Regions from separate parts of the Janthinobacterium sp. FW305-128 genome, predicted to be linked through region 4. Evidence: predicted binding sites of a transcription regulator. Region 4 holds the regulator's gene; each other region holds the start of a gene.

Region 1 (3,544 bases), on a different contig from region 4:
TCCGACGAGCGGTTGATCAGGTCCATCGCCTCGATCGATTTGGCGACGGCGCGCGCGCCCGATTCCGCTTCCTGCTGCGTGGCTTTCGCCAGCGAATCGGCGTTCGAGGTGTTTTCCGCGATGGAATTGATGGAAAACGTCAAGCCGTCGATGGAGGCGTTCATTTCTTCCACCGTGGCCCCCAGCGCCTGCGTGCCCACGGCTACGCCCGTGGCCCGTTCGGCGATGGTGTGCGAAGCCTCGGCAAAGCCGTTGGCCGCCGATACCACGTTGCCGATGACGCCGCGCAAGTCGACGATCATCTTGCTGATGCCGCCGGCCAGCAAATCGATCGGTTCGCCGCCTTCGGGCACGATATGGCAGGTCAGGTCGCCTTGCGCCGCGCGCGCCACCGAGTCGAGCAGGGCATTGACCTTGCGGCTGTCGTTGGCGGCCTTGGCCTGGATGCTGTTTTCCAGGTTCACCTGGTCCGTGATGTCGATGGCGAACTTGACCACTTTATACGGCTTGCCGTTCAGGTCCAGGATGGGGTTGTAGGTCGCTTGTATCCACACCACCTTGCCATGGTTGCCCAGGCGCTTGTAGCGGCCCGCGTCGAATTCGCCCCGGTTGAGTTTTTGCCAGAATTTCTTGTACTCGGCGCTGCCCGCATACTCGGGCTCGCAGAACATGCGGTGGTGTTCGCCCTGGATATCGCTCAAGTCATAGTCCATGACGGCGAGGAAATTGCCGTTGGCATCGAGCACCTTGCCCTGCATGTCGAATTCGATCACGGCCTGTGCCTTGCCGATGGCGCTGACCTTGCCTTCGTATTCGGCATTGCGCTTTTTCAGGGCCGTCACATCGCTGGCGAACTTGACCACCTTGAAGGGGCGGCCCTCCGCGTCAAAGATGGGGTTGTACGAGGCATTGAGCCAGATTTCGCGTCCGTCCTTGGTGAGGCGCTTGTATTCGCCTGCGTCGAACTCGCCCTTGCCCAGTTTTTGCCAGAACTGCGCGTACTCCGCGCTCTTGGCGTACTCGGGCTCGCAAAACATGCGGTGGTGCTTGCCTTCGATCTCGTCGAGCGTGTAGCCGACGGACTTGAGGAAATTGTCGTTGGCGCGGATGATGGTGCCGTCGAGCCGGAACTCGATCACGGCCTGGGCCTTGCTGATGGCGTCGATCTTGCCTTCATAATCGGCGTTGCGGTGCTTGCTGGCCGTGATGTCGGTGGCGAACTTGATGACTTTATACGGTTTGCCGTCCGCGTCGAGGATGGGGTTGTAGGAAGCGTTGATCCACACTTCGCGGCCATCCCTGGCGCGGCGCTTGTATTCGCCCTGGTCGAATTCGCCGCGTGCCAGCTTGGCCCAGAAGTTGGCGTATTCGGCCGTTTTTACATACTCGGGATCGCAGAAGATGGCATGGTGCTTGCCTTGCACCTCGGCCAGGCTGTATCCGACGACACGCAGGAAATTGTCATTCGCATGCAGGATGGTGCCGTCGAGTTCGAATTCGATGACGGCCTGGACACGGTTCAATGCAGTATTTATCGCTTCTAAGTCCAGATCCTGCGTGGGGCTGACATGGCTGGCTGCGTCCATAGTATGTCCTTCGATATGAGAAGAGGAATGGGGGCGATAAGGCTGCTGTTATTATTTTTCTGCTATCCGTATAAGGCAAAAATGTCATTGCATCGGCCGTGATTTGGTGATAATCGGTGAGAATGTGCGCAATGAACTGCCGCCCACGTTTTTTCTGCGCTTGGCCTATAGGAGATAAATTGTAGAGTATTGATTTGAATCAATAATTTTATTATTCCCCAGCGTCTGGCGAAAAACAAGGGGAGGGAATAAATAATGTAAGTATTGTCGTAATTACCCCATGCCGGCATATCACAAACGCATTCCTTCGTATAATAAAACGACGTTATTATTATTGCGGTTTTGTTATTTGAATGAATATCCAATTGATAGCTTCTGCCGGAGTTTGCTGTCGGCAGCAGAATCGATCCGCAAACGATGTTGTACCATGGCGCAGCATGCTGGCGGCCGCGCGCACACGACAAAAATAATACGAGCGTTCTTTTATGCGGTATAGTAAAGCTTCATCCCTTGCAACCACCTCATACGTTGAGCAAAACCAATAAGGAAGAGACATGAGTGCTGAATATCAAGTGAACGGCGCCGTTGCCGTCATTACCCTGGCCAATCCGCCCGTCAATGGTCTGGGCCTGGCGACGCGCACGGCCGCCGTGACCGGCATCCGCCAGGCGCTGGCGGACGAGACCGTCAAAGCCATCGTCATCACGGGCGCCGGCAAGGCCTTTTCGGGCGGCGCCGATATCAAGGAATTCAATTCGCCCAAGGCGCTCACGGAACCGACCCTGCACACTCTGATCAACGTCGTCGAACAGTCGACCAAGCCCATCGTGGCAGCGATCCACAGCGTCTGCATGGGTGGCGGCCTGGAGCTGGCGCTCGGTTGCAACTACCGCGTGGCCGCGCCCGGCGCGCAGATGGCCTTGCCGGAAGTCAAACTCGGCATCTTGCCGGGCGCGGGCGGCACGCAGCGCCTGCCGCGTGTGCTGGGCCTGGAAATGGCCCTCAATATGATCGTCTCGGGCACGCCCGTGGCGTCCGAAAAACTGGCCGGCACGGCCCTGTTCGACGAAGTCATCGCCCCCGGCGCCGACTTGCTGGCCGCCGCCGTGGCCTTCGCCACGAAGATAGCCGACGTGCGCCCGCTGCCGAAAGTGCGCGAGCGCAAGGTCGATTACCCGAACCATGAAGCGTTCCTGCAGTTTTCGCGCAATACCGTCAAAGCCATGTCCGGCCCGTTCCCGGCGCCGCTCAAATGCGTGGACGCCGTGGCGGCCGCCGTGACGATGAAATTCGACGACGGCTTGAAATACGAGCGCGAACTGTTCATGCAACTGGTGCAGTCGCCGGAATCGAAAGCCTTGCGCCACGCCTTCTTTGCCGAACGGGTCGCCAGCAAGGTGCCCGACGTGCCTGCCGACACGCCCGTGCGCACGATCGCCAGCGCGGCCATCGTGGGCGCCGGCACCATGGGCGGCGGCATCGCCATGAACTTCGCCAACGCGGGCATCCCCGTGATGCTGCTGGAAACGAAGCAGGAAGCGCTGGACAAAGGCCTGGCCACGATCCGCAAGAATTATGAAAACACGGTCAAGAAGGGCAAGTTGACGCAAGAGAAGGCCGAGCAGCGCATCGCGCTGGTCAGCGGCACGTTGGCGTATGCCGACATCGCGCAAGCCGACATCGTCATCGAAGCCGTGTTCGAAGAACTGGGCGTGAAGGAAACCGTCTTCAAGCAGCTTGACGCCGTCATGAAGCCGGGCGCCATCCTTGCCTCGAACACGTCCACCCTGGACCTGGACAAGATCGCCGCGTTCACCCAGCGTCCGCAAGACGTGATCGGTACGCATTTCTTCAGCCCGGCGAACGTCATGAAACTGCTGGAAATCGTGCGTGGCAAGGAAACGGGCAAGGACGTGCTGGCCACGGCGCTGGCGCTGTCGAAAAAGCTGAAGAAGACG
Region 2 (3,544 bases), on a different contig from region 4:
CCGGAAAGCTATACCCACCGCATCGGCCGCACGGGCCGCGCCGGCCGCAGCGGCGAAGCGATCCTGTTCATCACCCCGCGTGAAAAGAACTTGTTGAAAGCCATCGAACGCTCGACCCGCCAGCCGATCGGCATGCTGGAATTGCCGACGATCCAGGCCGTCAACGACGTGCGCATCGCCAAGTTCAAGGAACAGATCAGTGAAACCCTGGCCTTGGGCGAACTGGAGCAGTTCCAGTCGCTGATCGAGGACTTCGAGCGCGAACAGAACATTCCCGCCATTGAAATCGCCGCCGCCCTGGCGAAGATGGCGCGTGGAAATACGCCGCTGCTGCTGGACAAGAACAAGGCGCGCGAGCAAGCCACGTGGCAAGACGACCGTCCTGTGCGCCAGGACCGTTTTGAGCGCAACGACCGTCCGGAACGCGGTGACCGTTTCGACCGTAACGAGCGCAGCGAACGCCCGGCCTTCCCGAAAAAGGAACGCATCCAGCGCCCAGCCGACGCCGGCATGCAGACCTTCCGTATTGAAGTCGGTCATCAGCATGGCGTGAAACCGGGCAATATCGTGGGCGCCATCGCCAACGAAGCGGGCATCGATTCGAAAAACATCGGCCGCATCGAAATCTATGACGACTACAGCGTCCTGGACTTGCCAGACAGCATGCCGAAAGAATTGCTGGATCAGCTGAAGACCGTGTGGGTCGCGGGCCAGCAGCTGCGCATCAGCCGCGATGGCGACGCGCCGGACCTGGCGCCGCCAGCCGCGCCGCGCAAGCCGTTCGCCGCCAAGTCCGCGCCAGCGTTCAAGGATGCGCCAGCGGACGCGGGCGACGCAGCACCTGCACCGCGCGCGCCGAAGAAGGAACGTCCACGTCCAGGCGTGACGGCTTACCGCATCGAAGTGGGCCGCGAGCACGCCGTGACGCCAAGCAACATCGTGGGTGCCATCGCCAACGAAGCGAACCTGGAAGCCAAGCATATCGGCCGCATCGATATCTTTGACAACTACAGCGTGCTGGACCTGCCGGAAGGCATGCCGCCGGAAATCCTCGACCACCTGAAATCGGTCGTCGTGTCGGGCCAGAAACTGCGCATCAGCCTCGATGACGGCACGACGGAGCGCAAGCCTGCGCCGCCGCGTCCGAAATCGCCACCGCGTAAATCATTCAAGTAAGCTGTCCCTGCACAGGCGCCTCCCCGGCGCCTGTGTAGCGGATTGGAGACAGTTCCCCCACTGGCGCGTTCGCGCCAGTTTTTATTTTCCCTCAAGAAATGTTCGTGGTTGCGGCGTTATGGTTGGCGGCAGGCCCCGTCATGGGCCGGCGCATATTGCCGCGCTTGCGCGTCTTTTTATCGGCGCAAACACCATATTTATTGACTGCCGCATCGATACATAATTTTTTATTAATTATTGTGTCTGCGTTCAATTTGAATTTTACATTCAATAAAATCAATCTAGTTGAATCAAAGTAAATTCTAAAACATAAATGAATTGGTTTTTATTAAATTTTTTGACCAGTGTCACTGCCGCCGGGGCGATATATCATGGGTGCTTGATGTGGTATATTGTTTTTATGATTTTGTTATGCTAGTTGATAAAAATAGAGGAGCGACGATGCGGGTCAATACGCCTATCACGCAAAATGAATACGTATTAAATGAAGGCATGACGATTGTTTCCACCACGGATTTACAGGGAAACATCAATTACGCCAATCAGTATTTCATTGAGGTCAGCGGTTTTTCAGAAATGGAACTGCTGGGTGCGCCACAGAATATCCTGCGTCATCCCGATATGCCGGCTGAAGCGTTTGCCGACCTGTGGGACACCATCAAGACGGGCATGCCGTGGACCGGCATGGTCAAGAACCGCTGCAAGAATGGTGACTTTTACTGGGTCTTCGCCAATATCACACCCGTCATCGAAAACGGCCGCCCGATCGGCTATATGTCCGTGCGCACCAAGCCCACGCGCGAGCAGATCAACGAAGCGGCAGCTCTGTATAAAAGTTTTAAAGACGGCAATAGCGCGAACCTGGCGATCCGCAATGGCCGCGTCGTGCGCCAGGGCTGGGCCGCCAAGCTGGCCGAGTGGCGCAAGCTGAGCCTGTCGCAGGACATCGCCCTGCATTGCATCATCTTGGGCGTGGTGCTGGCCATCCTTGGCTGCGCCGTGTGGAATATCGACGGCGATACGAGCACGGCCACGCGCAGCTGGCTCAGCGGCGCGGCTGCCGCCGCCGTGGCGCTGATGCTGTATTTCTGGGCCCATCTGCACAACTCCATCGTCGCGCCGCTGGGCGACGCCATCACGGTGGCGCGCAAGATGGCCGGGGGCGACTTGACGGGCGTGATCGACAAGGTGCGCGACGACGATATGGGTCAATTGATGGCGGCCTTGCGCCAGACCAATATCAACTTGCACAGCATCATCGGCGACGTGCGCGCCAACTTCGAGGATATCCGCATCACCACGGCGGAAATCGCCACGGGCAATATGGACTTGTCGAGCCGCACGGAATCGCAGGCGTCCAGCCTGGAGCAGACGGCGGCCAGCATGGAAGAGCTGACATCGACCGTGCAAAACAGCGCCGACCACGTGGCCACGGCCAACGACCTGGCGGTGCAGGCGTCGACCGTCGCGGCCAGGGGCGGCACCATCGTCAGCGAAGTGGTCACCACGATGGACGAGATCAGCACGTCGTCGCGCAAGATTCTCGACATCATCGGCTTGATCGACGGCATCGCTTTCCAGACGAACATCCTCGCCTTGAACGCGGCCGTGGAAGCGGCGCGCGCAGGCGAGCACGGTCGCGGCTTCGCCGTCGTGGCGGGCGAAGTACGCAGCCTGGCGCAGCGTTCTGCCACGGCGGCGAAAGAGGTCAAGAATCTGATCGACCATTCGATCGCCACCGTGAATGCGGGCAGCGTGCTGACCAGCAATGCGGGCGCCACCATGACGGAAGTGATCGCCTCGGTGGCCCGCGTGACGGAAGTGATGGACGAGATTTCCTCGACCACGCGCGAGCAGAACCAGGGTATCGGCCAAGTCAACCAGGCCGTCATCCACATGGATGGCATCACGCAGCAGAATGCGGCCCTGGTCGAGCAGGCGGCCGCGGCCGCCACCAGCCTGGCGCAGCGCACCGAGAGCGTGGCCCAGTCGATCGGCATCTTCAAATTGAAGGCCTCGCCCAAGCGCAAGGCTGCCGGCGTGGGGCGCAGCGCGGGCGCGGGCGTGGCGGCACGGGCCTTGCTGAAGGCAAGATAATTACCCCAACGGCGAAAGGCTGGGGTCAGTCACTGCGTGACCGGAATGCTTCCCATTGGGAGCATTCCCCCCGGGTTTTGTCTGTGGGGTTACTCTTACTTCTTCACCCGGTACACGTCCCCGCTGCGCACCTTCTTCACCACCCCATCCCCGCCAAACAAAATGACATATTCTCCCTGCGCGCCAGAGGCGGCCGGGTAGGTGTACATCCACACTTCATTGCCGCTGTCGAAACGGATGGCCGTGCTCTCGCCCAGCGCGGCGCGCACCT
Region 3 (3,544 bases), on a different contig from region 4:
CCTCGATCTTGCGTTCTTCCAGCTGGGCAATGAGCCGCTTCGAAGCGATGATATCGGGGTGCAATTCCGTAAATTGCATGCGCAGGTTGTCGAGGTTCTTGTTGAGCGAGGCGATGCGTTCGTCGAGTTCGGGATTCGTGATGGACGCCGCGTTCGGCTCCATGTCGAGCACGGGCTCGTCGCCCTCGATCTGGCTCTGGATGGCCTTGCGCGCCTGTTCCGCCTCGACCAGTTCCAGCTTGGCATTGTTCAGGCTATCGGACGACATCAGCAACTGGCTGCCATAGTCGATGCCCTGGCGTGGCAGCAGCAGGTTGTTGCGGATCTTGAATTCCTTCACCAGGTTTTCCGCCGCGCTCAGCTTGTCCTCGTAATTCTTGATCTGCTCGTCGATGAATTGCACCGCCTTCTGCGAATCGCCTTTTTTGCCCTGGAAACTGCCTTCGACAAAGATGGTCAGCAGGCTTTGCACGACGTCGCGCACGAGCTTGGGATCGCGTCCGCTGTAGCTGATGGTGTAGATGTCATAGGCATTGGTGCCCGTGATCTTGATGCGGCTCATCAACTCGTCCAGCTGGGCCTCGTGCTCGCGTGCGGTCTTCGAGTCCAGGTCGAGGTCGACCATGCGCATGACCCGCTCCACGTTCGGGCGGCTGAGCAGGGTGCGGCTCATGATGGCCACCTGCTGCTCCGTGTTCGGCACGCTGGTCATGCCGGCCATCAGCGGCTTGAGGATGGTTTGCGTATCGACGAACACGCGCGCCGACGTCTGGTAGTCATCGGGCAGGGTGATCACCTTGATAAAGCCGCCGATGGCCACCAGCCACGCCACCAGCACCGCATGCCAGCGGTACTTCCAGATGCCTTTCAAGCCGGAAAGCAGTTGCTGTATCAATTCTTCCATGTCGCTTCCTTCAGGTGACGGTGCTGCACGGTAGATGGGCTGGCGGCGCGGACAACGACGACGTCTTGCAAAAAATACTTGCTTGTTGAGTAAGCAAGTATAGGGCGGCTGCGGAGCAAGATTTCCCAAGATGATTGCTTCTTGATACGCCTCAAGGTTCACTTGCCGGGTTTTAATAATCATAGGAAGTTCGCGGCCCAGGCTGGTTCTGCGGGGCTGCCCATGGACGCGCATCGACTCGAAGAGGCTCCGCATGAATCCATTTCGCCGTGTATTTCTCTGCAATACGCTGGTCCTGGCCGGCGCCGCCAGCCTGCTGGGCGCCTGCCGCACCCGCTATCCGCTGGCGCCTTCCGACGACAGCGCTCCCATGCACGATTACCTGATCGGTCCGGGCGACTCCGTCAACATCATCGTCTGGCGCAATCCGGAAGTGTCGCTGACGGTGGCCGTGCGGCCGGACGGCAAGATCACCACGCCGCTGGTTGAGGATCTGGCCGCCAGCGGCAAGACGTCGACCCAGCTGGCGCGCGACATCGAGCAAGCCTTGAGCAAGTTCATCCAGCAGCCCGTGGTGACGGTCATCGTCACCAATTTCTCGGGGCCATATAGCGAGCAGATCCGGGTGATCGGCGAGGCGGCCAAGCCGCAGGCGCTGCCGTACCGGCAGGGCATGTCGCTGATGGACGTGCTCATCGCCGTGGGGGGCATCACCGACTTCGCGGCCGGCAACAAAGCCAGCATCATCCGCATGCGCGAAGGCAACCAGCAGCAGCTGGCGGTGCGGCTCGACGATTTGCTGAAGGAGGGCGATATTTCGGCCAATGTCATGATGCGGCCGGGCGACGTCTTACTGATCCCGGAGAGCTTTTTTTAGCAGCGGCCTCGGCAGTGTCAAAACAGCACTTATATTTGTCATTTTGCACTTTTCGGCAAATTTCAGCGTGTTATTTTGCTATCTAAAGACAGATTTCTTCTGTTTTTTTAGCTAAAGGTGGGAACTTCTCCCGTTTTTGTCTTGTCACAAGGCATTGGCTTCAGTCCGTCTCGACGGCTGCCGATGAACGTGAGGACAAGATGAGCTTTGAAGATGAACCCATTATTTCTTTCGACACGCCTGGTACTTTCAGCGACCTGGTGGTAGGCGAGGGGCAGATCGACCCGGCCATGGAGCATGAGCTCGACCTGCAGCGCTTTCATATCCGCATGGCCAATTCGCGTGGCCGGCGCGAAGCGGCCAGCTTGCTGATCCGCAAGATGTACGGCTGGCGCGGCTATGCCGTCGATCCCGGCACGGCCCATGCGCTCAATAAGATCACACTGTTTGCGGAAACGGCCGGCACCACCGTCGGCACCATGACCTTGTGCCTGGACAATGACGAGACGGGCTTGCCCGCCGATGAAAACTTCCGCGACAAGCTCGACGTCCTGCGCGAGCAGGGCCGGCGCCTGTGCGAACCGTCGCGCCTGGCCATCGACAAGGGGGTGAGCAAGCGCGTGTTTGCGGCGCTGATTCATATCTCTTATATCTATGCCCACAATATTCACGGCTTTACGGATTACGTGATCGAAGTCAACCCGCGCCACGTGGTGTTTTACAAGCGCATGCTGGGTTTCCAGGACTTCGGCGGCGAGCGCGAGTGCACGCGCGTGGGGGCGCCGGCCGTGCTGCTGCGGCTGGACCTCGATTACATGGGGGCCCAGATCCGCAAATACGGTGGCCTGATGGAACAGCATGGGGGTGAACGGTCGTTTTACCCCTTTTTTTTTCCGACATGGGATGAGCCCGGCATTACCGACCGGCTGAGGCAGGGGCGCAACTGATTATTCATTTATTTTTCAGCAAGATCGCCTGCATGTAGCCTCCTGGAATCGCGTAAGTGATGCCGCTCGGCGCGCTGATGGCCGCCTCCTTGAGGCCCTTGACGTACACCATGTTGACGATGCCGTAGACGAGACCGGTCTCGGGATCGAACAAGGGGCTGCCGCTGCTGCCCGGATACGCCGTCGCGTCCAGCTGGAACACGGTGTAAGGCGCTTTTTGCAGCTGCGCCAGACGCCGGACGTCGAGGCGCTGCGCGTTTTCGCTGGGCATGACCACGGGTGTCAGCGATGACACGGTGGCGCGGTGGGTCACGTGGTGCAAGCCCAGCAAGGTGCCGAGCGGAAACCCCGTAAAGGCCATGGCCTGGCCTTCGCGCACCGTGGCCGCGTCACCCAGCGCGAGGGCAGGCAGGGGCGCGCCCGCCAGGCGCAGCAAGGCCAGGTCGTGTTCCGTGTCCAGCGCCTGGACCTTGGCGGGGCGAAATTGCGCTGCCTCGCCCTGGCCCGTGAGTATGCCGATGACTTCGTTCGGATTGGCGTCGAGCAGTTTCTGGATCACATGGGCGCAAGTGAGCACGCTCAAGCCGTCGCCGGCGACGAAGCCCGTGCCGATGAAATTCATCGGCGGCGTGCGCGTCTTTTGCAGGCTGCCCACGCCGACGATCGATGGTTTGATGCGCGCGATGGTTTGCGCCAGCGGAGCATCGGCGCGGCAAGGCGCGCTGGCCAGGGCAAGGCAAAACAGGAGGGCGGAAAAGCATGTCAACGGCAGGGCTTTCATGGCGGTGCACTTTCAACGTGAGGAGGTGGCACGGG
Region 4 (3,544 bases):
TCCGTCATGCCGATGCCCGTGTCGCGCACTTCGAAGCGCAGCCAGGCACGGCCGTTGTCCTTCTCGGCCAGGCTGACGGCCACCACCACTTCGCCGCTCTCGGTAAACTTGATGGCGTTGCCAGCCAGGTTGACGAGGATTTGCTGCAGGCGCTGGGCGTCGCCCATGAGGCGGCGCGGCACGTCGGGTTCGACGGCAATCGCCAGCTCCAGTTCCTTTTCGCCCGCATTCATCGTCATCGTCGTGGCCAGCGTGTTCATGACTTCGTCGAGGTCGAATTCGACGGGCGACAATTCCATGCGGCGTGCCTCGATCTTCGAATAATCGAGCACGTCGTTGAGGATGCCCAGCAGCGACTGGCCCGCCACGCGCACCATGGTCAGATACTTGCGCTGTTCCGTATCGAGCTTGGTATTGCCCAGCAAATACACCATGCCCAGCACGGCATTGAGGGGCGTGCGGATTTCATGGCTCATGTTCGCCACGAAATCGCTCTTCGCGCGGTTGGCCGCCTCGGCCCGGTCGCGCTCCTGTTCCAGCTCCGCCGCGCGCGATTCGAGCTCCTGCTGCAAGCGGTCGCGCTCGCTCATCAGGCCGTTGAACGCTTCCGTCAGCTCGCCGATCTCGTCGCGCTGCTGCACGGGCACGGGAGTGAAACGGCTGCCGCTGGTGCGCAGCGCCTGCAGGGTGTCGCGCAGGCGCACCAGCGGCGAGAGCAGGCGCACGGTGACCCAGCCCAGCACGGCTGCGGCCAGCAGCGAGGCGAGGATGCTCCACAGCACCAGCCGGTACAGCACGCCGTCGAACGGTTCGAAGGCGTCGTCGAGGGGCAGCGAGGCGGCCAGCAGCCAATTTACGGATTTCAGGCGCTTGAAGCTGTTGACGGCCGTGATGCCGCGGCTGTTGGTGCTGACCATGGTGCCTTCGCCATCGTCCTTCAGCAGCCGGGTGGTCGTCAGGTTGGCGTTCGGCAGGCGCGGCTGCAGCAAACGGCTGGTGTCGGGATGCAGCACATAGCGCGGCACGGCGCCGCGCGTGAGGACGAAGTAATAGCCGCTCTTGCCGATCTTTTCCGAGCGCAACCTCCCCAGCAGGTTATCCTTGTACAGGCGCAGCACGCCGATCACCACGCCGGCCACCTGGCCATCGGCGCCCAGCACGGGCGCGACCATCTGCACGATGGGCATGCCGCTCGATTTGCCCAGCATCGGCTCGGTGATCATGGGCTGGCGCGTGCGCAGCACGGTCTGGAAATACTCGCGCTCGGCGACGTTGATGCCGGCGCGCCCCGCCACTTCCGGCATGTCGGCCACGACGGCGCCGTGCGCGTCGAGCACCAGCACGTCGTCGAACAGCACCAGCATCGAGCGGCGCGAATAGTAGTCGCGCAGTTGGGCGGGCTGGGTGATCAGTTCCGGCGGCTGCTGCCGTGCCGTCAGGGTGACGATCTGCAGCAGCATGCCCAGCTTGTCGTCGAGCTCGGCGGCGGTGCGGCTGATCAGGGACGACTGCTGGCTCAACAGTACCTTGGTGAAATCGTCGCGCATGTGCTGCACCTGGATCATGGTGACCAGCGCGATCATGGCGATCGAGGTCAGGCTGGTGGCCAGCGCGACTTTTGCTTTGATGCCGAGAGGCTTCATGATTTCCTTTTCAGTACCGGGCGGCACAGGCGGCAGATAATGCTGTCAGGAATTTTCCTATCAATACCCCAGCTTGGCAAGCGCCGCCACGCAAATTGCCCTCTCCGCATGGGCTTTTGACGATGTTGCCATATAATTAAAGTCGGAACGTAGTTTATTCAGCGAAATTGCGGTGAAATTGGCACACGGCAACCCTGTATGCAGTAAACTTGTTGTTGCATTTTCTAAAAGGTACCGACATGACTGAAGCGCTACTCACTCCAACCTCGCCCACAGTGACCGTGGAAGCGTTGCGTGCGCGATGCTCGACCTGCAGCATGCATCAATTGTGTCTGCCGATGGGCCTCGACGTGGGCGACATGGACAGACTGGACCAGATCATTGGCCGCCGCCGCAAGATCGTGCGCGGCGCTTCGCTGTTCCGCATCGGCGACTCGTTCCAGAACCTGTATGCGATCCGTCTGGGCCACTTCAAGACCTACCAGATCAATCCGGGCGGCGAAGAGCAGGTGACGGGTTTCCAGATGGCGGGCGAACTGCTGGGCATGGACGCCATCAGCGCCGACCGCCACCACTGTAATGCGGTGGCGCTGGAAGACAGCGAAGTGTGTGAAATCCCGTTTTCCAGCCTGGAACAATTGCTGGGTAATATGCCGACCCTGCTGCGCCATTTCCACCGCATGATGAGCCAGGAAATCACGCGCGAGCAAAGTGTCATGCTGTTGCTGGGCAATATGCAGGCGACGCAGCGTTTTGCCGCCTTTATCGTCAACCTGGCGTCGCGCTATGAAGCGCGCGGCTATTCGGCCAGCAAATTTCAGTTGCGCATGTCGCGCGAGGAAATCGGCAACTACTTGGGCCTGACCATCGAAAGCGTCAGCCGTTTATTGTCGAAATTCAAGAAGGAAGGCTGGCTGCGCGTCTCCAACCGCGAGATCGAGATCTTGCAGCCGGCCAAGCTGAAAGCCATTACAGCCGGCACCGACGTCTGCAAGTAACAGCACCGTCAAAACCTACTGCGCGTCGTGCTTTGCGGCCTGCGATGCTCGCTGTGCTATAGCACAGCTGTGCTTCTCAGCCACAAATCACTGCCGCTCGCTACGGTTTTTTCCCGGCGCTGTACGTTATAACTCTTCATCCGCATGCAGCGCGATGCTGCGTTGCACGGGCCAGGTCCAGATGCCGGACAGGCGCCACTCGCGTTTGTCGTTTTCCACCAGCACTTGCCAGCGGCTGCGCTCGAGCATCGGCAGCGCCACGGAAAAATTGCCGGCCGCATCGGGCTGCACCAGCAGCTTGATATCCTTTTCCGGCAGGGTCGCATGCGCCAGGTGCAGCTGCAAAGGCCCCTGGTACGCCTTGCCGAAGCTGTGCACGGAGCCGCTCAGGCGCGCTGCAGCGACGTCATACGACAGGGTCGTGTCCATGGCCAGGTCGCTGGCGATCGTGTCGCGCTTCAAATCCTGGTTGATCGCCTTGCCCTGCTTGTAATAGTCGCCCACCACCAGCGCGTCGGGCTGCGTAAACGCGATATAGCCCATGAAGCTGCCGACGACCACGGACAGGCCGGGACCGATCATCAGCAGCCATGGCCAGCGATGCTTGTACCACGGGGCAACGGGAGGTTGCAGTTTCAGACTGTCGGACATTGTGTTCTCCTTGGGGGCGGACCCTTTGGGTCCGACTCCAGCTTTTGCTTCCGGGTTGAAAATCAAGTGACCCTAACGCATGATTGATGATACCCCTACGGCGAAATAACGGGGTCGGACCCGGAGGGGCCGACCCCAAATCAACATCACCGCGGCACGATGAACACCGCGCTTTCGCGCACATGCAGCGACGGGTCGTCCAGCGAGTGCAATTCGATCGCAATCTTGTTCGAGCCCTTCTCGCCGACGCCG

What was found. Region 4 encodes FNR, which switches genes on or off when oxygen is low (the NO sensors DNR and NnrR bind a similar motif). Its sites were predicted from a motif close to TTGATNNNNATCAA; they were not measured.
Region 1: IGS60_RS06085 (PAS domain-containing methyl-accepting chemotaxis protein) is a predicted target of FNR. The motif match lies at 1,776-1,789, and genes of this name have one in related genera.
Region 2: IGS60_RS25095 (PAS domain-containing methyl-accepting chemotaxis protein) is a predicted target of FNR. The motif match lies at 1,514-1,527, and genes of this name have one in related genera.
Region 3: IGS60_RS07120 (XrtA system polysaccharide chain length determinant) is a predicted target of FNR. The motif match lies at 1,046-1,059, and genes of this name have one in related genera.

The regions. Positions count from the first base shown of each region.
Region 1 covers NZ_JACYMK010000002.1:282,115-285,658, forward strand. The annotation lists gene IGS60_RS06085 (PAS domain-containing methyl-accepting chemotaxis protein) at 1-1,523, opposite strand, end outside; gene IGS60_RS06090 (3-hydroxyacyl-CoA dehydrogenase NAD-binding domain-containing protein) at 2,141-3,544, shown strand, end outside.
Region 2 covers NZ_JACYMK010000014.1:20,208-23,751, reverse strand. The annotation lists gene IGS60_RS25100 (DEAD/DEAH box helicase) at 1-1,176, shown strand, start outside; gene IGS60_RS25095 (PAS domain-containing methyl-accepting chemotaxis protein) at 1,618-3,273, shown strand; gene bamE (outer membrane protein assembly factor BamE) at 3,369-3,544, opposite strand, start outside.
Region 3 covers NZ_JACYMK010000002.1:502,917-506,460, reverse strand. The annotation lists gene IGS60_RS07120 (XrtA system polysaccharide chain length determinant) at 1-904, opposite strand, end outside; gene IGS60_RS07115 (XrtA/PEP-CTERM system exopolysaccharide export protein) at 1,158-1,781, shown strand; gene IGS60_RS07110 (long-chain N-acyl amino acid synthase) at 1,982-2,728, shown strand; gene IGS60_RS07105 (serine protease) at 2,733-3,509, opposite strand; gene IGS60_RS07100 (hypothetical protein) at 3,506-3,544, opposite strand, start outside.
Region 4 covers NZ_JACYMK010000004.1:369,090-372,633, forward strand. The annotation lists gene IGS60_RS11565 (response regulator) at 1-1,643, opposite strand, end outside; gene fnr (fumarate/nitrate reduction transcriptional regulator Fnr) at 1,883-2,641, shown strand; gene IGS60_RS11575 (FixH family protein) at 2,768-3,292, opposite strand; gene ccoG (cytochrome c oxidase accessory protein CcoG) at 3,439-3,544, opposite strand, start outside.